3 regions of the Bacillus siamensis genome follow, and region 1 is predicted to be linked to each of the others. Evidence: predicted binding sites of a transcription regulator. Region 1 holds the regulator's gene; each other region holds the start of a gene.
What was found. The regulator Rex, encoded in region 1, represses fermentation and respiration genes when NADH is low (regulators of the CRP and FNR family bind a similar motif). The targets are predictions, from matches to a motif close to TTGTGAAATATTTCACAA.

Region 1 (7,620 bases):
GGGTGCCGCGCTCGTTCGTGAGAAAACGGTGATGGCGGAGTATATTACATATTTAAAAAAGAATCATTCCGTGCGGGCGATGCCTGCTGTCAATTCATTGCTGGAGGATTGCGGCCTAACACCGCAGGACCTTACGAAAATAGCGGTGGCGAAAGGACCGGGATCGTACACTGGTGTCAGAATCGGTGTGACGCTGGCGAAGACTTTGGCTTGGTCGCTGAAGCTTCCGATTTCCGCTGTGTCGAGCCTTGAGGTGCTGGCGGCGAACGGACGGCATTTTCAAGGTCTGATCTGCCCGTTATTTGATGCCAGACGCGGACAGGTGTATACGGGACTTTATGAATATCAGGACGGCCGATTACAATCCGTTCTTCCTGATCAGAATGTGCTTTTGACGGATTGGCTCGGCATGCTGAAAGAAAAAGCGTCTCCGGTTTTATTTTTAGGGCATGATACAGCCATTCATGAAGAAACCATTCTGCATGAACTGACATCTCAAGCAGTGATGGGAACGGCTGCACAGCATAATCCGCGGCCGTCAGAGCTGGCGTTTTTAGGCTTGGAAAAAGAAGAAGCGGATGTCCACAGCCTTGTTCCGGATTATTTGCGTCTGGCAGAGGCTGAAGCGAAATGGATGGAATCTCAAAAATAGGGTGATGGGGATGAAAACGAAAACGGCGATTCGAAGCATGCGGCCGGAAGATATTGATCAAATTTATGAAATTGAAACAGCATCCTTCACTTCTCCGTGGACGAAGGATTCATTTTATCATGAGCTTTTGGAAAATCCGTATGCGCACTACCTTGTCATTGAAAAGGACGGCTGTCTGGCGGGGTATTGCGGAATCTGGATTATTATAGATGACGCGCAGATTACGAACATAGCCATTAAGCCGGAATACCGGGGCCAATCATTGGGAGAAGCTCTGTTTCGCGCTGCGGTAGAACTGTGCAGAGAAAAAAAGGCAAGGAGGCTCTCTCTCGAAGTCAGGGTCTCGAATCATCCCGCCCAATCCTTATATAAAAAATTCGGTCTTCAGGCCGGAGGAATCAGAAAACAATACTATACAGATAACGGGGAAGATGCGTTATTAATGTGGGTGACATTACATGAGTGAAAAACAAGATATTTATGTATTAGGAATTGAAACAAGCTGTGATGAAACAGCGGCTTCAGTCGTGAAAAACGGTAAAGAAATCGTTTCAAACGTAGTCGCTTCGCAAATTGAAAGCCATAAACGGTTCGGCGGGGTCGTGCCTGAAATTGCGTCCAGACATCATGTGGAGCAGATTACCCTAGTGATTGAGGAAGCTCTTTTAAAAGCGGAGATGGGCTTTGGTGATCTCGATGCGATTGCGGTAACGGAAGGACCCGGACTTGTCGGAGCCCTGTTAATCGGAGTCAATGCGGCAAAGGCGTTAAGCTTTGCCCATCAAATACCGTTAGTCGGCGTCCATCACATTGCGGGCCATATTTATGCAAACAGACTGGTAGAGGAGCTTCAGTTCCCGGCGCTTGCTTTGGTTGTGTCGGGCGGACATACGGAATTGGTTTATATGGAAGAGCACGGTTCATTCGAGGTTATCGGAGAAACGCTGGATGATGCCGCAGGCGAAGCTTACGACAAAGTGGCAAGAACGATGGGGCTTCCTTATCCGGGAGGGCCGCAGATTGATAAGCTGGCTGCTGTGGGAACGGATTCTATTCCGCTTCCGCGTGCGTGGCTGGATGAGGGATCTTACAATTTCAGCTTCAGCGGGCTGAAATCAGCCGTGATTAACACACTCCATAACGCCTCGCAAAAAAATGAGGTGATTCCTCCTGAGGATCTTGCCGCAAGTTTTCAGCAGAGTGTCATTGATGTACTGACGGCAAAAACCTCTAAGGCTGCGAAAGAATACGGGGTTAAACAAGTGCTGCTTGCGGGAGGCGTAGCCGCCAACAAAGGGCTGAGAGCCGCTTTGCAGCAGGAATTCAGCCATCCGGGAGATCCTGAGCTTGTTATCCCGCCGCTTTCTTTATGCACGGACAATGCAGCGATGATTGCGGCTGCCGGAACCGTTGCTTTTGAAAAGGGAATCCGGGGTTCATATGATATGAACGGACAGCCCGGCTTGGAATTAACATCTTTTGATCGTCTCACGTTGTAAAACGTGAGGCTTTTTTAATTTATTAACAGATAATTCTAACATATCCACAGGATTGTGAATATATTCAGAAATCCAGGCTGGATAAGGATCTAAAAGTTGTTAGTAAAGTGGATAAAGTCAGAAAATTTTGTGGATAGTGTGTATAAAGCGCTTACTTAAATAGCAGGAAAGGAGAAAAGCTGTGGATAAAAAAGCACCCCTTAAAGAGGTGCTTGACTTTTTCTATTCTTCTGAGGAGAGTTCTTCCCACTCTGCTAATAATCGTTCCAGCTCTTGATTCAGAGCTTCGTTCTCTGAGTGAATGGTCTGTACCTTTTCATGATCCTGATACACGTCAGGGTCGCACAGCAGCTCCTCATTGGCGCTGATTTTCTCTTCGGCGGATGAGACCGCTGCTTCGATTTCTTCAATGCGTCTCAGGCGCTGCCGTTCTTTCTTTTTCCATTCTTTTTCTTCCTCGTATGTTCTTTTTGTGTCCTGTTTGACCTTGCCGGCAGGTTGTGCTTGCTCTTTTTCCTGCCGTTTCATTTCTTCCAATTCCAGCTGCTGGGCTTTTTTCTCGGTGTAATAGTCATAGTCACCCAAATATTCTTCTGCATGATCCGGAGACAGCTCCAGCACTCTTGTGGCGATCCTGTTAATAAAGTAGCGGTCATGCGATACAAATAACAGGGTTCCCGGATAGTCGATCAGGGCGTTTTCCAACACTTCTTTACTGTCCAGATCAAGGTGGTTTGTCGGTTCATCAAGGATGAGAAAGTTTGCTTTTTGCAGCATCAGCTTGGCAAGCGCAACTCTTGCTTTCTCACCGCCGCTTAGAGAACGGACAGGTTTCAGGACATCGTCTCCGCTGAACAGAAAGTTGCCGAGGCATGTCCTGATCTCTTTTTCCGGCATGTCCGGATATTCATCCCACAGCTCGTCCAAGACGCGTTTGGATGAGGTCAGTTCGGCTTGCTCCTGATCATAATAGCCGATTGTGACATTGGAACCGTACGTGATCGACCCGGATTTCGGACTGAGCATATTGTTAATGGCTTTCAGCAGGGTTGACTTGCCGATCCCGTTCGGTCCGACGAGGGCGGCGCTTTCCCCTCTTGTAATGCCGAAGGTCAGGTTTTTCAAAAGCGGCGGCTGGCCGTCATAGCTGATGGAAACATCCTGTACGCGAAGGACGTCGTTTCCGCTCTGTTTTGTAATGTCAAAACGGAAGGCGGCTGATTTTTCATCACCGAGCGGCTTTGCCATGACGTCCATCCGTTCAAGCTGCTTTCGTCTGCTTTGGGCTCTTTTTGTTGTTGATGCTCTGGCCAGATTGCGGTCGACAAAATCTTGGAGCTTGGCGATTTCGTCCTGCTGTTTTTCATACAGCTTCAGGTCTTTCTCATACTGCTCAGCTTTTTGTTCTAAATAGGCGCTGTAGTTGCCGAGGTATTTTTTGCTTTCTGTCCGTGAGACCTCGTACACTTGGCTGACGACTTTATCAAGAAAGTATCTGTCGTGGGAGACAATCAGGATGGCGCCTGAATATCCCTGTAAATAATGCTCAAGCCATGTAAGCGTGTCGATGTCGAGATGGTTCGTCGGTTCATCCAAAATAAGCAGATCAGGCTGGGTCAGCAAAAGCTTGCCGAGTGCAAGTCTTGTTTTCTGACCGCCGCTCAGGCTTTGCACTTTCACGGAATCGTCAAATTTTCCGAAACCGAGGCCGTGAAGGATAGAACGGACGTCCGCTTCATACTGATAGCCGCCTTTATCCTTGAAGTCCTGCTGAAGCCTGTCATAGGTTTTCATCAGTGTCTCAAGCTCCGCGGGGGCGGCCGTAGCCATCTTTTCTTCAATAGAACGCATTTCTTTTTCCATTGCTTTCAGGAAATCAAAAACACTCAGCAGTTCTTCTTTTATGGTAAGCTGGGATTCCAAGCCTGTGTGCTGGGCAAGATATCCCATCGTTAATTCTTTCGGTTTGATTAATTCACCCTTTTCATATGAAAGGTGACCTGCGATAATTTTAAGGAGAGTTGATTTGCCGGCTCCGTTTCTGCCTACAATGGCGATGCGATCCCGAGATCTGACTTCAAGCTTTATATTGTTTAAAATAGGATCAGCGCCAAAAGATTTGGACAGCTGATTAATTTGTAAGATCATCATATTATTTCACCTCTGTTATAATAAGTTAAGTGTAGCTTATCAACCTGCTGTCAGCAAACAATACATCAGAATTGGAACATTATAGGATAAGACATCAGGGAGAAAATAGTGTATGATCAGAAGTAAGGAGAGTTTAAATATGAATGGATTTTCTCATTTTAATGAAGAAGGCCGTGCCCGCATGGTGGATATAAGCGATAAATCTTCAACAGTCCGTACTGCCGCTGCGATATCCAGCGTACACATGAAGCATGACGTGTACAGCAGAATCAAAAACCGCGAGATCGGAAAAGGAGACGTACTGGCTGTCGCACAGGTGGCCGGAATCATGGCTGCAAAGCAGACCTCAGCGATTATCCCGATGTGCCACCCGCTTTCTTTAAGCAGCGTCGACATTTCATTCGGCTGGGAGGAAAAGGATTCCGAAGCCGTTCTTCATATACAGGCAAGCGTAAAAACGAAAGGGAGTACAGGTGTGGAAATGGAAGCGCTAACTTCGGCTTCAGTCTGCGCTTTGACCGTTTATGACATGTGCAAGGCGCTGGATAAAGGAATGGTCATCGGCCCGACCTGCCTCATGGAAAAAACGGGAGGCAAAAACGGTGATTTTAAAAGAGATGCATCTGAGTATAAAGTGGAGGACCAATCATGAACAAGGATCAATCAAAAATTCCGCAGGCGACAGCAAAACGGCTGCCGCTTTATTACCGCTTTTTAAAGAATTTACACGCGTCAGGAAAGCAGCGCGTTTCATCTGCTGAACTGAGCGATGCGGTAAAAGTCGATTCGGCCACGATCCGCCGGGATTTTTCCTATTTCGGGGCGCTCGGCAAAAAAGGATACGGCTATAATGTGGATTACCTGCTGTCATTTTTCAGAAAAACACTGGATCAGGATGAAACGACGAACGTCATTTTGATCGGTGTCGGGAATTTAGGGACGGCGTTTCTTCACTATAATTTCACAAAAAATAATAACACAAAAATATCTATGGCTTTTGATGTGAATCAGAGTAAAATAGGAACTGAGGTAGGCGGCGTGCCTGTCTATGCTCTTAATGATTTAGAACTTCACATTAAGGATGAACCCGTGGCGATTCTTACCGTTCCGGCGGTTGCCGCGCAGTCAATCACCGATCGGCTCGTGTCGCTCGGAATCAAGGGAATCCTAAACTTTACGCCGGCCCGTTTGAATGTGCCGGATCACATTCGAATTCATCATATAGATTTAGCTGTAGAGCTTCAATCATTGGTTTATTTCTTAAAGCATTATTCTGTTTTGGAAGAAATTGAATAACGAAAGGAGGAGCTGCACATGATCGGTCCTGGAAGCCTGGCTGTTATCGGTGTGGTGGCGGTGATTATTTTCGGTCCGAAGAAACTTCCCGAGTTAGGAAAAGCCGCGGGGGACACGCTTCGTGAATTTAAGAACGCCACTAAGGGATTAGCCGGTGAAGAAGAGGAAAAAAAGAAAGAAGAACAGTAAGATAGGATGACGCGTATGAGAGTGAATCAAATGACGCTTGTGGAGCATATTGCCGAACTTCGGAAACGATTGCTGATTGTGGCGTTATCCTTTACGGTTTTCTTTATTGCCGGCTTTTTTCTGGCAAAACCTATCATTGTGTATCTTCAAAAAGCCGATGAAGTAAAAGAGCTCACCCTTAATGCTTTTAACCTGACGGATCCGCTGTTTATCTTTTTGCAGTTCGCGTTTATTATCGGCATCATTTTGACTTCGCCGATTATTCTCTATCAGATTTGGGCGTTTGTCAGCCCGGGGCTGTATGAGAAGGAGCGCAAAGTAACACTCAGCTATATTCCGATTTCGATTGTGCTGTTTGTCGGCGGTGTGTCATTTTCTTATTATATTTTATTTCCGCTGGTCGTTGATTTTATGAAGCGGGTCTCGAATGACCTCGATGTCAACCAAGTGATCGGAATCAGCGAGTACTTTCATTTTCTGCTGCAGCTGACGATTCCGTTCGGGCTGCTGTTTCAGATGCCGGTGCTGATCATGTTTTTAACGAGGCTCGGGGTTGTCACGCCGATGTTTTTATCGAAGATCAGGAAGTACGCGTATTTTGTGCTGCTCGTGATCGCCGCGATGATTGCGCCGCCTGAGCTGCTGTCTCACTTGATGATTACGATTCCGCTTTGCATTTTATATGAGATCAGTATCCTGATCTCAAAAGCGGCGTACCGGAAAAGGCAGACCGGCAGCAGTGAATCCGACCAGGACGTATCAGCATAAAAAAAGCCATTTCTCCATGATGAGAAATGGCTTTTCTTTATTTTTGATTTTTTTTCACTTTAAATGAGAAAGCGAACATTTTAAACGAGATGCTGATATTATAAGCGGCGAAAACCATCAGCAGTATGGAATAAAAAGACCACATACTTCCCGGCGAGCTTGCGGCCAAATACGTAAAGATACAGCCGACTGCGAAATAAATCAAGCCCCAAGTCATTGGGTTCCTCATACAAACAATCCTCCAATAATTAATTGCATTTGTTCACTATGCTGTTCAATATATTTTTGGGCGGGGCCGAGCTGCATGACCACGACAATGGTATTCATCATGACATGGGCGAATATCGGCACAATAATCCGTTTCGTCTGCACATACAAGAACGCAAAGGTAAAGCCCATGGCCGTATATAGCAGCAGGTGTGTGAGGTCCTGATGCACAATGCCGAAAATGACGGAACTGATCAGTCCGGCGAAAAAGAAATTCGTTTTTTCATATAATACACCGAAGATGATCTTCCGGAAAATGATTTCTTCAAGAATCGGCCCGACGATAGAAGAAACGATAATCATGAGCGGCATGGCTTTTATAATGTTGAGAATGGCTTTCGTGTTTTCGGAACCGCTGTTCACGTGAAAGACATACTGCTCAATCATTCCGGCGATACCCTGAGAAAATAAAGCGAGCCATATTCCCGCGACCGCCCAGAGAACGGACATGCCGGCGGATGCTTTCTTCCCGTTTCTTAATGTCTGCTTCGGCGCGGTTCTCAAAATCAAGAGAACGATAATCAGGCAGATAAAAAAGCTTACGACGGAATAAATCCCCTGAGCCATGGTGAGATTCGCATTCGTAGGATGCCCGCCCGCATAGCCGAATTTGTACATTAAAGGAATGCCGATCAATGCGGAAAGCTGCATGATAACGTATGTCAAAATGATATACCAATACTGTTTTCTCAAATGATATGTACTCCTTTATCCTATAAAATCAACTTATTTGTTCTTATTGTAACATAAGTGAACCAGACGTGAAAAAAGGAGAAAATCGCTGTAAGAGAGAATGAT
Region 2 (7,620 bases), 910 kb from region 1:
AGGCTACGTACGCACTAACGTCTTCAGGTGTCGCCGCCCCCGCTTTTTCAGCTTTTTTGTACAGGTCAATGCCGTTTTTATCGAAAGTCGGGTAGGACGGCAGCCACCCTAATCGTGCCGCTAGCACATTGTAATCGGCGTGATGCTTGTAGCGGGATGACGAAGCGATCGGTGAAGCCAAGTCACTGATCGGCTGGTCTTCATAACGCCACTGGTCTGTCGCAAAGTAAAAAAATGAGGTGCCGTTTTGCAGCTTAGGCACGCCTTCCCAGTCCTTTGCATTTGCGATCGTCTGCCACCCTTCAGCAGGACGGAGCTTTTCCTGACCGACATAATGAGCCCAGCCTCCGCCGTTTACGCCTTGAGCGCCTACGAGTAAAACAAGATTTAACACCGCGCGGTAGATTGTGTCGGAATTGAACCAGTGGTTAATCCCCGCTCCGACGATAATCATGGATCTGCCGTCAGTATCAATCGCATTTTGAGCAAACTCTCTCGCAATCTGAATGACGGCTTCTCTTTTAATTCCTGTGATCTGTTCCTGCCAGGCAGGTGTAAACGGACGAGGATCATCATAGGATACGGCTGATTGCTGACCGATGCCCCGGTTCACGCCGTAATTGGCCAATATCAAGTCAAACACGGTCGTGACACATACCTCTTCGCCGTTCAGGTCCAGTTTTTTAATAGGAAGATCCCGCTTGAGCACTTCGTTTCCGTCATTTGAAAAATACGGAATGCGCACCGAGCCGATTTCGTCCTCCATTCCAAGCACAGAGAGACGGGGCTCGATCTGTTCCCCGGTGTTTTCATCGATCATGTGCAGGTTCCATTTCTGCAAACCGTCCCAGCGGGAGCCCATTGTTCCTTGCGGTATGGCAAGAGCGCCTGTCTGTTCATTCCAGACTGCAGGCTTCCATTGATCATGCTTTGTCTGCCGCCCGATGTCCTTCGCATGCAGAAACCGCCCCGCTGTGTATACGCCGTTTTCTTTTGACAGGGTGACGAGGAATGGAAAATCCGTGTATTGCTTCGCATACTTGATAAACCGCTCCGTCTCTTGATTCACGTAAAATTCCTGCAAAATGACATGCCCCATAGCCATCGCAAGCGCCCCGTCAGTACCTTGGCGGATACTGAGCCAGTCATCGGCGAACTTTGAGGATTCCGCAAAATCCGGACTGATCGAAATGACCTTAGCGCCTTTATAGCGGGCTTCCGCCAAAAAATGTGCGTCAGGCGTTCTCGTTAACGGAACGTTTGAACCCCATGTGATGATATAGCCGGAATTGTACCAATCACTGCTTTCCGGAACGTCCGTCTGGTCGCCCCAAATTTGCGGGGACGCCGGCGGAAGATCCGCATACCAGTCATAGAAACTGAGCATAGGGCCGCCGATTAACGACATGAATCGCGAACCTGATGCGTGGCTGATCATGGACATCGCCGGAATCGGTGAAAAGCCGACATTCCGGTCAGGCCCGTATTTCATGACTGTATACAGCAGAGAGGCTGAAATCAGCTTCAGCACCTCCGGCCATTCAGCGCGCACAAACCCGCCTTTTCCTCTTGCCTGTTTATAAGACTTCGCTTTTTCAGGATTTTCAACGATTGATTTCCAGGCATCAATCGGATTTTGATGCGCCTGCAGTGCTTCCCGCCACAAATTGATCAGCACACCGCGCACGTACGGATATTTCACACGGAGCGGGCTGTAGATGTACCACGAAAAACTGGCGCCCCGCGGACAGCCTCTCGGTTCGAAATCAGGCATATCCGGGCCTGTTGATGGATAATTCAAGTTTTGTCCTTCCCACGTGACAATTCCGTTTTTCACGTAAATATTCCAGCTGCAAGAACCCGTACAGTTGACGCCGTGGGTGGAGCGAACGACTTTGTCGTACTGCCATCTGTTTCTGTATACATTCTCCCAATCACGATCTTCGCTAGTGGTTTGGCTATGTTTATTTGAATGATGTTCAATAGGAGAAAAATAGTTTAATCTCCTGAACAGCGGACTCATTTTCTTTTTCTTCATGATCATTCACTCCTTCCGAGTCAGGTGATGCTACGTACACTATAAACAGAGAGAGCGTATTTCCTTGTGAACTATGTCACACACTCCGCTTTTTTCACAAAACGTTCACACAAAGGAGCAGGAAAGACGGCGGCGTTCATAGCAGGACGTTTTCTTTCAAAGAAAAAAACCGGCTCTATTTAAGAACCGGGCTCGGCGTTTTCATCGCGTGATGTATGCAGATACCTCAAAAACAACTGATAGGAACAAAAGACATTTTGCTGAAGCATCACCAAAAAATTCATTTGCAGCCGCGGATGGTAAGACATCATCTGCTTAAAAACGGAATATGGAATATGCAGTGCCAGAATGTCCGGTGAGGCATTGACTGAGATAAAAGGCGATAAAGAATGCCCGCCTTTTTCATCAATCGGTAACACATCGCCTTTTTCCCACAGCGCAACGGTTTGCGATCCTTCAGGCAGCCTGCTGTCCTTAAAACGGATACTGCCTTTTAATACAACATAAACGGATTGTGAATGAAGAAAGGATGGAGACTGATCAGATGAGCCGCTGATAAACGTCCCGTTTTTCAGCAAAGTTTCGACAATGGACAGGGGCACTTCGTTAAACATAGGAAGTTGTTTCAGAAATAATAAGTAGTCACACTGATTCATAGGAAAGCCTCCTGTGCTGATGATAGCTTTAGTGTAGCCCGATTGAGCCTGTGCGTCAGTGATGTATTTCACAGCTTGTATGATGAATATCACTTCTCAGGAGGATGCCTGCATTTATAATGACATACAAAAGGAGGATTTCGATGAAGGTGATGATTCCGAATCAGCACGGCGCATGGGCGATGCTGCTGATTCCGTTTTTACTCGGCACAGTCAAGGGAGGCCCGGTTTTCTGGCATATTCCGCTCTTTCTGGGCTGGCTTTTCCTTTACTTAACGGTTTATCCCGTTTCGCTTGCCTTAAAAAAGAAACGGCTCAAACCCTATCAAAAGTGGATATATATTTACGGTTTTCCGGCATGCTGCTTTTTGATCATTTCTATCTATCATAAACCGCAGCTCGTCTGGGTCGGCCTTGCTTTATTGCCGCTGTTTCTTATCCATATGCATTATGCCCGCCGAAAAAACGAACGGGCACTCGTGAATGATATGGCGGGAGTTTTGTTCTTTTGTTCAGGCGGGCTTGCGAGCTGCTGGCTGGGAACGGGGGCTCTTGACGGCTGGGCTTGGTTCATTCTCTCTCAATCTGCTCTATTTTTTATTGGAAGTTCCTTTTATGTGAAGTCGGTCATCCGGGAGAAAAAAAACAGAGGATTTGCATACTGGTCATGGGGTTATCACCTGTTGCTCCCCTTTTTATCCGCTCTTCTCGGAGCAGGCTGGGCATTTCTCGCTTTTATCCCCAGCAGTTTGCGGGCGTGGTTTTTTCACGGGAGAAATTGGCCCGCGAAAACGATCGGTATTTTGGAAATCGTGAATGCCGGCTTCTTTTTCGCCGTCATGTGTATATGTATCACAAATTGAAAAAACAAGGACACCGGCTGTCCTTGTTTTTTCAGTCAATATTGCAAATCTCCAGCGGACAGTTTTCACACTCGATTTCACATCGTAAATAGTCCCGCTTGTGCAAAATAATTTTTCCGGTTTCGTCTATCGAAATAACCCCTTGTTTGCGCAGATCTCCCAGCATGCGGTTGACACTTTCCCGTGCCGCCGCGCAAAACTTTGCCAAATCCTGATTTGTCAGCACAATGTTAATCAGAATCCCGTCGCTTCGTTCCACCCCGTAGCTGTTTGACAGACGGATAAGGGTGGAATAGAGCGCCCCTTTTTTGCCGTGAAGAAGCAGATCCCTGATCTTAGACTGGATTTTTCGCAGATGGGTGCTCATCCATTTCATAAATTCAAACGTCAAATTACCGTTTTGAATCAATTCCTTTTCCAGCTTGTTTTTATTAATGACGAGCACCTCCCCGTCCTCTAACACTTTTGCACTGAGCATATACCTCGGCTCTTCTGTGAACAGTGTCAGTTCCCCGACAATATCGTGTTTCTGGCAGATTCTAAGTGTCAGGTCTTTTCCGTCAGACGTCAGCTTGCCGATTTCAATGAGCCCTGATTGAATCAGATAAAGCTCTTCTGCATCCATTCCTTCTTGAAACAAATAGGTGTGTTTTTTCATTTTCTTTTTCGTGCTGATTGATTCCAGCAATTCATGCAGTTCACGGGAAAGAAGTTCTTTATCAGATTTTCGGACAGAGAGAATATTCATGAGCTCACCTCGAAGAAAGTCACGTTGCGTATGTATATTGTAACGTGACTTGATTTGCACTCACCCAGAAAAAACTAACAATCTTGTGAATGGATCATTATGAATTGAGGCTCTGACTGTTTCTCTCCGTATGTGTTTTCATTCTTTCCTGCCAATACAGCCAGATCACAAGGACAAAGCTGGCTAACGCAACCTCTGAAAGCGCCATAAACCCGATCGCGTATTGGCCCGTTGCCTGAAATACACTTGCCAGAATCAGCGGAGGGAAAAAACCGCCCAGCCCGCCCATAGCAGACACAATACCATTTGCAATACCCGCCTGCTTCGAAAAATAGAAAGGCACCAGTTTAAAAACAGTCCCGTTTCCAATCCCTGAGCAGACTGCCACCGTCAGTGATCCGAACGCATAGAGGCCGATCGCCGGCGAGAAAGACAGCATAACGCCTGACAGCGTAAGCCCTGCGAAAACGAACATCAAAATGCGGAGCGGGTTCATTTTATCGGCAAGAAATCCTCCCGCGGGCCTGAGCAGTGTAGAGACCGCAATAAAGCCGGCCGTCCGCAGACCTGCATCCGCGGGGCTCAGCCTGAAGTGCTCAACCAAAAAGTTCGGCAGATAGATGGTAAAGGCGACAAAGGCGCCAAACGTAATAAAATAAAACATGCTCAAAAACCACAGTACATGATTTCGGTAAACGGCTTTGATTTGGGTTTTTACGGAAACTTTGACCTTCTTCTCATGCCGGTCGCCGAACAAAACATGCAGTAATGCGAAAACAGCCAGCAAAACGAGATACATCTGCACGGTTGCTTTCCATCCCGCGGCCTGAGCGATAACCGGCGCCGCAAAAGTGGTAATGGCGGTTCCAATGTTTCCGGCACCGTAAATCCCATTGACGGCACCGTGCTTTTCTTTCGGATAATATTTCGGAAGCGACGTCACTCCGATTGAGAATACCGCTCCTCCGATCCCTAAGAAAAAGCCGCCCGCGATTAAATCAAACAAAGAATCCGCGATACTGATCCAAAACACGGGAAACAAAAGCAGGATGAAGCTGATCATAAACATCAGCCGCGCCCCGTACCTGTTCGTTAAATACCCTAAAGGAATGCGGAGAAGCGATCCGAGAATAACGGGAATCGCCGTCACCAATGAAATCTCGCCTTTGGTTAAATGAATATCTGATGTCATTTGGGAAATGAGCGATGAAATCAGCACCCACACCATAAACCCTGCCACTAAGCTTAATGACTGCAACGATAATTGAATATGTTGACGATTGATCATTCGGCTTGCCCCTTTCACTGATTCAATATCAGTCTTATCATACAAAAACTCGGTGTGCGGGATTGTGAAGTACATCACACGTTTTATATACAAAAAAAGGACAAAGCCCGAAGACTTTGTCCTTTCATGAATGGTTACATTTTTTCCGGAGCCGATACCCCGATCAGCTGAAGCGCGTTGTTCAGCGTAATTTGCGTCGCTTTCATTAAAGCGAGGCGCGCGCGGCTCTTCTCTTCATTTTCCGGATCGATGACTTTCTCCGCATTGTAGAAACTGTGCAGAGCGGAAGCCAGATCATAAATATAGTTTGTGACACGGTGCGGGATTCGTTTTTCCGCCGCTTCTGCCACTGCCTCAGGGAAGCCGCCGATTGTTTTCAGCAAGTCATATTCTTTTTCTGATTGAATATGGCTGAAATCAAGATCCGCCGCTGGTTTAAGTCCTTGCTCCTCCCCTTGGCGAAGCATGCTGCAAATACGGGCATGTGCATATTGCGCGTAATACACAGGGTTTTCGTTAGATGTCGATACGGCAAGGTCCAAGTCAAAATCCATATGCGTATCAGCGCTGCGCATCGCAAAGAAATAACGGACCGCGTCAAGACCGACCTCTTCAATCAGATCACGCATCGTGACGGCTTTCCCCGTACGTTTGCTCATCTTCATTTTTTCGCCGTCTTTATATAAATGAACGAGCTGAATGATTTCAACTTCCAATGTGCCTTTTTTGTAACCGAGCGCTTCAATTGCCGCTTTCATACGCGGAATATAGCCGTGGTGATCCGCGCCCCATACATTGATGAGCTTGTCGAATCCGCGGTCAAGTTTGTCTTTATGGTATGCGATATCCGGCAGCAGATAAGTGTATGAGCCGTCTTTTTTGATCAGCACGCGGTCTTTGTCGTCGCCGAACGTTGTGGAACGGAACCATGTCGCGCCGTCCTCTTCGTATACATGGCCCTTTTCGCGAAGCGCCTCGAGCGCCTGATCAATTTTTCCGTTTTCATATAGTGACGTTTCAGAATACCATACGTCAAACGGCACGCGGAAATTCTCCAGGTCGGAGCGGAGTTTATCAAGCTCGTACTTTAAGCCGTATTCACGGAAAAATGCCCGGCGTTCGCTCTCCTCTTCATGTACGAAGCGGTCGCCGAAATCTTCGGCAAGCTTTTTCCCGATAGCGATAATATCTTCACCGCGGTAGCCGTCTTCCGGCATCGGTTTTTCGAGACCGAGCGCTTCAAAATAACGGACTTCAACGGAAAGCGCCAGATTGTTAATCTGGTTGCCCGCATCATTTATATAGTATTCGCGGCTCACATCATAGCCCGCTTTAGAAAGCACGCTGCACAGCGCGTCACCTACCGCCGCGCCGCGTGCATGGCCTAAGTGAAGATCTCCCGTCGGGTTGGCGGACACGAATTCAACCTGAATCTTTTCGCCCTGTCCGACGTTTGTCTCACCGTAATGTTCACCCGCTTCAAGCACGGACGGAATCAGTTTTGTTAAGTAGCTGTTGTTCATGTAAAAGTTGATAAAGCCCGGTCCCGCAATATCCATCTTTTCAATGGAAGCCTTGCCTTTATCAAATGACGCCACGATCTCCTCGGCGATTTGGCGCGGCGCTTTTTTTGCGATTCTCGCCAGCTGCATCGCCATGTTTGTCGAATAGTCACCATGTGTTTTGTCTTTCGGTGTTTCTAACAGTACGCTCGGAATCTGGCTTTCTTCCGCCAGGCCCGCTTTCAGAACGGCCGCTTTGATTTCTTCCTTCAGCACGTCCTTCATTTGTTCCGCAATGTTCATGCGTGAGTTCCTCCCTCATACGTGATCGTCATATTATGTAAATGCTGCTGCTCGTCTCCGACATGCATGTCATATGCGATGCTGATTCGGCCTTTTTCTTCACCGAGATCAGATTGAATCGATTTTGTGCTTGTTTCCAGCTCAAGCTCACCAAATGACATTTTATATTTCGCAATTGTGGAAGCTCCCGTTATGAAACGCTGATTCATTTTAACAGCGCCT
Region 3 (7,620 bases), 290 kb from region 1:
ACGCGACGATTCTATCACCTTCACCGCTCGGGTTATCACAAAGCATCGCGGAGCTGCCGATGTTTTCCGGCATCGGCCTGCGGATTGCCGTCTACATTTGTTTTCTGCTATCATCTATTTTATATATTTATCGGTATACGAGAAGACTCAGAAAAGCAAAGGACGCCAGTCTGTTAGGGAACGATTGGTTTCCGGCGGCAGGCTCAATCCGGCAGGTTTCTGATCAGGAGGACAAGCATGTCCCGTTTACTGTCCGCCATAAGCTGATTCTGGCTGTTGCAGCTTTGTCGCTTGCCGGCTTTTTGTACGGTGCGCTAACCCTTGGCTGGTCTGATTCAGAAATGGCCGCCGTGTTCATTTTTATCTCGATCGTGTCCGGACTGATTGCGGGGATGGCGGCAAATGATATCGCAAAAACGTTTATCACAGGCTGCCAGGGTCTCGTTTACGGCGCGCTGATTGTCGGAATGGCGAGAAGCATTTCCGTTATCCTGGAACACGGAAAGCTGCTTGATACGGTAGTTAATGGACTTGCGTCACTGCTCCACGGTTTCAGCCCGATGGCAGGCGCAATCGGAATGTATATTTCCAGTGCCCTGCTTCATTTTCTGATTTCATCAGGATCGGGGGAGGCGGTCGTATTTATACCGATTTTGGCTCCGCTTGCCGATCTGATGGGCATCACGAGACAGGTGGCAGTTGAAGCGGTCATGCTCGGAGAAGGCGTTGTAAACTGTGTCAATCCGACATCGGGCGTATTGATGGCCGTACTGGCCGCAAGCGGTATTCCGTACGTAAAGTGGCTTCGCTTTATGGTTCCGCTGGCGCTGATCTGGTTTGTGATCGGACTGGTGTTTATCTGCATAGGCGTTTTGATCAAATGGGGTCCTTATTAAACGTTTTTGTCAATGATATTTCGGTTTATCATTATGAATCGGCAAGATATAATGGGAGTTGTAAGCCATTCTTAAAAGTACGGGAGGAAGTCATGAATCAGCGTCGGAACCGACTTTCAAACGTGAATGGAAAGAGTGAGAGTGTGAAAGAGAAAGAACGAATGATTTGGTCAGAAGTCGGAATGCTTGTGGGCACACTGTCTTTGCTTGATATCATCGTACGCGGACTTGTCCTGAACTGTCCGTTTAGGGAATGGGCCGGAAGCTTGGCGGTTTTCTTCATTATAATTGTTTATTATTGTATCAGAGCAGGAGCGGCGGGAATGCTCATGCCGAGAATAGACACCAAGGAAGAACTGCGAAAACGAGTGAAGCAGCAGCGGATCGATTCAATTGCGGTCGCTTTTGCGGCAGCTGCGCTTACGATATACGATAGGGGGCTGCCCCATACATTCTTTGCTTGGCTGAAAATGATCTTTCTTTTTATCGTCTGCGGAGGCGTTCTGTTTTTGCTTCGGTATGTCATTGTGAAGCTGTCTTACAGAAGAGCGATAAAAGAAGTGAAAAAGAAATCATCTTGATAGGTGGTTTCTTTTTTTGTTGATCTGATAGGAATATAGATTTGATTTCACTCTGCCACGTTGCTTTGATAGAGAGAGTGTGATAAGTTGAAATGAAAGCGTTAACAAAATTCTCCAGTCTTCACACCATTCGAAAGGAGGAAGCTGAAGAAAGGGTAAGAGGAATTTTTGACTCCGCAGTCAGTCTTAAAAAAAATCAAATAAGGAGTGTCAAAAATGTTTGAAAAACGATTCAAAACCTCTTTACTGCCGTTATTCGCCGGATTTTTATTGCTGTTTCATTTGGTTTTGTCAGGGCCTGCGGCTGCAAACGCTGAAACCGCAGACAAATCAAATGAGGTGACCGCATCTTCAGTCAAAAGCGGAACCATCCTTCATGCCTGGAATTGGTCGTTCAATACGTTAACACAAAATATGAAAGATATTCGTGATGCGGGCTATGCGGCCATTCAGACGTCTCCGATCAACCAAGTTAAGGAAGGGAACCAAGGAGATAAAAGCATGAGGAACTGGTACTGGCTGTATCAGCCGACATCGTACCAAATCGGCAACCGTTACTTAGGAACTGAACAAGAATTTAAGGACATGTGCGCAGCCGCAGAAAAATATGGCGTAAAAGTCATTGTCGATGCGGTCATCAATCATACGACCAGTGATTATGGCGCGATTTCTGACGAGATTAAGCGTATTCCAAACTGGACCCATGGAAACACACAAATTAAAAATTGGTCGGACAGATGGGATGTCACTCAAAATTCGCTGCTGGGGCTGTATGATTGGAATACTCAAAATACTGAGGTGCAAACCTATCTGAAACGCTTCTTGGAAAGAGCATTAAATGACGGAGCAGACGGATTCCGCTATGATGCCGCCAAGCATATAGAGCTTCCGGATGACGGGAATTACGGCAGCCAATTTTGGCCGAATATCACAAATACAGCGGCGGAATTCCAATACGGAGAAATCCTGCAAGACAGCGCGTCCAGAGATACTGCTTATGCGAATTATATGAATGTGACCGCTTCAAATTATGGGCATTCCATCAGGTCCGCCTTGAAGAACCGCAATCTGAGTGTATCGAATATTTCCCATTATGCATCTGATGTGTCTGCGGACAAATTGGTCACATGGGTGGAATCCCATGATACGTATGCCAATGATGAGGAAGAGTCTACATGGATGAGCGATGACGATATCCGTTTAGGCTGGGCAGTGATCGGTTCCCGCTCAGGAAGTACACCTCTTTTCTTTTCCAGACCTGAGGGCGGAGGAAATGGTGTAAGATTTCCCGGAAAAAGTCAAATAGGCGATCGCGGGAGCGCCTTATTTAAAGATCAGGCGATCACTGCGGTCAATCTATTTCACAATGTCATGGCCGGGCAGCCTGAGGAACTCTCGAATCCGAATGGAAACAATCAAATCTTTATGAATCAGCGCGGCTCAAAAGGCGTTGTGCTGGCAAATGCAGGATCGTCTTCCGTTGCCGTCAATGCTTCAACGAAATTACCTGACGGCAGGTATGATAATAGAGCCGGCACCGGTTCATTTCAAGTAACGAACGGTAAACTGACAGGCACGATCAATGCCAGATCCGCGGCTGTTCTTTATCCTGACGATATCGGAAATGCGCCTCATGTCTTCCTCGAGAATTATCAAACGGGGGCAGTCCATTCTTTCAACGATCAGCTGACGGTCACCCTGCGTGCAAATGCGAAAACAACAAAAGCCGTTTATCAGATCAATAATGGGCAGCAGACGGCGTTTAAGGACGGGGACCGATTAACGATCGGAAAAGGAGATCCAATCGGCACGGCATACGATATCAAGTTAACCGGAACGAACAGCGAGGGTGCAGAGAGAACCCAAGAATACACGTTTGTCAAAAGAGACCCGTCTCAAGCCAACATCATTGGCTATCAGAATCCGGACCATTGGGGCCAGGTAAATGCTTATATCTATAAACATGATGGAGGCAGGGCCATAGAATTAACCGGATCGTGGCCGGGGAAAGCCATGACTAAGAATGCAGATGGAATTTACACGCTGACGCTGCCTGAGAATGCGGATACGGCCAACGCCAAAGTGATTTTTAACAATGGCAGCGCCCAAGTGCCCGGACAGAACCAGCCCGGCTTTGATTATGTGAAGAATGGTTTGTATAACAATTCTGGTTTAAATGGCTATCTTCGGCATTAATGAATAGAGAAATCAGGATTTCTCAGAATGCCTGACTAAGCGCCGCCTTCAATAATTTTTAATCAAGCTGAAAAGATGACAGAATCCTAAAACCCAACCGTTTTAGGATTCTGTCAAAAATCTGAGGGGGTTTTCAAGACAAAACTTTTCTCTTGCAAAAGTTTGTGAAATAGTGCACAATATAAATGTGAAATACTTCACAATAAAACAGACACCACGAAACACTGGAGGATAAGCATACATGATGAACGAACGAGTGAACAAAGTAGCATTAATCGGAGCAGGTTTTGTTGGAAGCAGTTATGCATTTGCGTTAATTAACCAAGGGATCACAGATGAGCTTGTGATCATTGATCTAAATAAAGAAAAAGCCATGGGAGATGTCATGGATTTAAACCACGGAAAGGCATTTGCGCCTCATCCGGTGAAAACGTCTTATGGAACGTATGAAGATTGCAAGGATGCCGATATCGTGTGCATCTGTGCCGGAGCCAACCAAAAGCCGGGCGAAACGAGACTTGAGCTGGTCGAAAAAAATCTCGCCATTTTCAAAGGCATTGTCGGTGAAGTCATGGCAAGCGGATTTGACGGCATCTTCCTCGTTGCCACAAACCCGGTCGACATTCTCACTTATGCGACATGGAAATTCAGCGGTCTGCCGAAAGAACGCGTCATCGGCAGCGGCACGACACTGGATTCTGCGAGATTCCGTTATATGCTGAGTGAATATTTCGGAGCCGCTCCGCAAAACGTACACGCCCACATTATCGGCGAGCACGGCGATACCGAGCTTCCTGTATGGAGTCACGCCAATATCGGCGGAGTGCCGGTGCAGCAATTGCTGGAGAAAAATGCAGCTTACAAACAGGACGAGCTGGATCAGATCGTTGACGATGTGAAAAACGCCGCCTATCATATTATTGAGAAAAAAGGCGCGACATATTACGGAGTGGCGATGAGCCTCGCCCGCATCACAAAAGCGATTTTGCGTAATGAAAACAGTATTTTAACCGTCAGCACATATCTGGACGGGCAATACGGTGTAAACGACGTCTTTATCGGCATTCCGGCCGTCGTCAATCGGAACGGCATCGCCGGTGTAACGGAACTTGAGCTGAATGAAACAGAACAGGCTCAATTCAGCCATAGCGCAAACGTGCTGAAAGACATTCTCGCTCCGCATTTCGCGGAGTAAACAAAAAAGCAGTACATGGCAAATGCCATGTACTGCTTTTTTTAATTCGCTTTTTTCGCCATTTCCTGAGAGGTTTTCACTCTCGCTTTTCCCATAAACAAAATGGTGATGGCCGCGATGACGATCGGCGCCAGAGCAAGCGTGAATACATACGTGATGCTCTGCGACATTGCGTCAATAATTTGATCCAGAATGTGCGGCGGAATATGAGCGCGCGTGCCGGCCTGGAAAATGTCCTGAGGATTTCCGATGTTCTGCATCGCGCCGCCCGCTCCTTTCATGCCGCTGAATGAATCGGTCAGCTTGTTGGTAAACACATTCGTCTGGATGGTTCCGAAAATCGTCACACCGAGTGTCATGCCGAATGATCTCAAAAACGAGTTTGTTGAGTTGGCGCTTCCGCGGTAGCGCGGCTCGAGATCGTTCATGGACGCTGCCGGCAGCAGTGAGAAGTTGAAGCCGACGCCGAATCCAGAGATCAGCATGAATACCGTCAGCATCGTGCGCGCCGTATCCGGAGTCATATTGGAAAGCAGCAGCATTCCGATAAAGAAAGCGACCACGGAAATCAGCATCAAATTACGGAACCGCACTTTCGTCTGGAAAATCCCGCCGATCATACTTCCGATAACAGAACCGATCATCATCGGCGTCAAAATAAAGCCCGCGCTCGTCGCGGTGCTGCCGTACACAGCCTGAACGAAAATCGGGATAAATACCGCTAAAATCACAAATGTCGCTCCGTAAAGGAACGCCAGAATCTGTGCCGTGGCAAATAAACGGTTTTTAAACATCCAAAAAGAAATAATCGGTTCTTCCGCTTTTCTTTCTACAATGAAAAAGGCGATAAAGAACACGGCGAACACAGCGAACAGACCGATGATCTGAACGGAGTCCCAATCATACGTTTTCCCGCCGAGCTCAAGAGCGAACATCAGACCGACAATGGAAACCACCAGCGTAATCGCGCCGGCCCAGTCGATTTTCTGTTTCTTGTGCTCAAGTGATTCTTTATAATAACGAAGAATGAAAAATAACGATAGGATGCCGATCGGCACGTTGATGTAAAATACCCAGTGCCAGCTGATGGAGTCGGTAATGAGCGCGCCTAAAAGCGGTCCGAGAACGCTGGACAGGCCGAAAACGGCGCCGAACATCCCCGACATTTTTCCGCGTTTTTCAGGCGGAAATAAATCAAAAATGATGGTGAAAGCGATCGGCATCAGCGCGCCTCCGCCGATTCCCTGAATGACGCGGTAAATAATGAGCTGGTCCATTGTTTGGGCGATTCCGCATAATGCCGATCCGATTAAGAAAAGAATGAGACCGAATAAAAAGAAACGTTTCCGCCCGTACATATCGGACAGTTTGCCGTAAATCGGCATACCGGCCATTACGGCTACCATGTATGATGCCGTCACCCATGCGAACTTATCGAAACTTCCGAGGTCCGCCACGATATTTCCCATCGCGGTGGCAACGATTGTATTGTCCATAGCCGACATTAAAATGCCCAGCAAAAGGCCGATGACGACAAACTTCGTCGAGGCGTCCTTCGCGGCTGTTTGTTCCATGCTTTTTCCTCCTATACTTACTTTTGATCATCAAATTTGCTATGATCATATTAGATTTGCCGAAAATTATCTTGATCGTCAAGATAAATTGATTTTATAGGGAGGCCTGTCACTTGTCAACAAGAAATACCAGAAGCGAGACGGAGGAAACCGCGATACAGTTATTCCGGAAGATGGCCACAAGGACGATCCTGTTTCATCAGGCAGCCGCTCAATCTCTCGGTCTGTTTCCGACCGATTTGAAATCAGCTGATATTTTAAATGAAGCAGGCCCAATGACCGCGGGTGAGCTTGGGAAAAAAACCGGCCTCAGCACAGGTTCGGTAACGGCGCTCATTGACCGGCTCGAAAAAGCGGGATATGTCATGAGGAAAAAAGATCCCGAAGATAAACGGCGGGTGATCATTGTGCCGCTGACAGCGGGAAAAGCGAACGTGAAACAATTGTTCAGCTCCTTATCCCAGTCCACGATCAGCCTTTGCCGGCAATATCAAGAAGAAGAACTGCACCTGATATTCGATTTTCTCAAAAAAGTGACGGACATAATGGAAGATGAGCTTGAGAAATTAAAATAATATATCATAGCCCGGCCCATTCATGAATAATTTGTACAAGTTGCATGAATGAGGGGGAAGCCAATGAACATCTTTTTAAGCTACATCGTTCTCGGGCTGTCATTGTCAGCACCTGTCGGCCCGGTCAATGCGGCGCAAATTGACAAAGGCATTAAGAACGGCTTTTGGCATGCATGGATCTTCGGTCTTGGCGCCATGGCGGCAGACGGGCTGTATATGATTCTGATTTATTTCGGGCTGTCTCAATTTTTGACGGCGCCTTTCGTGAAGACGTTTTTGTGGCTTTTCGGTTTTTTCGTGCTGACCTACACGGGCGTCGAAACGTTAAAAAATATAAGGGAAGCCATGAACGTCAGAAGCGGAAAAGGAAAACCGGCTTTTTACAAAACATTCGGTGCGGGGTTTTTTATTTCTCTTTCCAATCCGCTGAGCATTTTATTCTGGCTCGGCATATACGGCAGCATTCTCGCCAAAACCGCTGAATCCTTTGATGCGAACCAGCTTTTGATTTACAGCTCCGGCATTCTTCTCGGCATTTTGATCTGGGATTTCTGCATGGCGATTGCCGCAAGCACTTTCAGAAACCTTCTCCACGAAAAAGCG

Region 2: ABDB98_RS17720 (YwiC-like family protein) is a predicted target of Rex. The motif match lies at 2,751-2,768, and genes of this name have one in related genera.
Region 3: ABDB98_RS01605 (L-lactate dehydrogenase) is a predicted target of Rex. The motif match lies at 3,859-3,876, and genes of this name have one in related genera.

The regions. Positions count from the first base shown of each region.
Region 1 is NZ_CP155579.1:574,052-581,671, forward strand. It holds gene tsaB (tRNA (adenosine(37)-N6)-threonylcarbamoyltransferase complex dimerization subunit type 1 TsaB) at 1-652, shown strand, start outside; gene rimI (ribosomal protein S18-alanine N-acetyltransferase) at 663-1,118, shown strand; gene tsaD (tRNA (adenosine(37)-N6)-threonylcarbamoyltransferase complex transferase subunit TsaD) at 1,111-2,151, shown strand; gene ABDB98_RS03070 (ABC-F family ATP-binding cassette domain-containing protein) at 2,374-4,302, opposite strand; gene moaC (cyclic pyranopterin monophosphate synthase MoaC) at 4,442-4,954, shown strand; gene ABDB98_RS03080 (redox-sensing transcriptional repressor Rex) at 4,951-5,598, shown strand; gene ABDB98_RS03085 (twin-arginine translocase TatA/TatE family subunit) at 5,617-5,787, shown strand; gene tatC (twin-arginine translocase subunit TatC) at 5,794-6,555, shown strand; gene ABDB98_RS03095 (YdiK family protein) at 6,593-6,784, opposite strand; gene ABDB98_RS03100 (CPBP family intramembrane glutamic endopeptidase) at 6,781-7,515, opposite strand.
Region 2 is NZ_CP155579.1:3,566,362-3,573,981, forward strand. It holds gene ABDB98_RS17710 (nitrate reductase subunit alpha) at 1-2,038, opposite strand, end outside; gene ABDB98_RS17715 (Crp/Fnr family transcriptional regulator) at 2,218-2,694, opposite strand; gene ABDB98_RS17720 (YwiC-like family protein) at 2,838-3,557, shown strand; gene fnr (fumarate/nitrate reduction transcriptional regulator Fnr) at 3,589-4,305, opposite strand; gene narK (nitrate transporter NarK) at 4,403-5,593, opposite strand; gene argS (arginine--tRNA ligase) at 5,728-7,398, opposite strand; gene ABDB98_RS17740 (DUF1934 domain-containing protein) at 7,395-7,620, opposite strand, start outside.
Region 3 is NZ_CP155579.1:288,647-296,266, forward strand. It holds gene ABDB98_RS01590 (YfcC family protein) at 1-896, shown strand, start outside; gene ABDB98_RS01595 (DUF6773 family protein) at 989-1,477, shown strand; gene amyE (alpha-amylase) at 1,694-3,673, shown strand; gene ABDB98_RS01605 (L-lactate dehydrogenase) at 3,915-4,868, shown strand; gene ABDB98_RS01610 (MDR family MFS transporter) at 4,910-6,442, opposite strand; gene ABDB98_RS01615 (MarR family transcriptional regulator) at 6,556-7,017, shown strand; gene ABDB98_RS01620 (LysE family translocator) at 7,081-7,620, shown strand, end outside.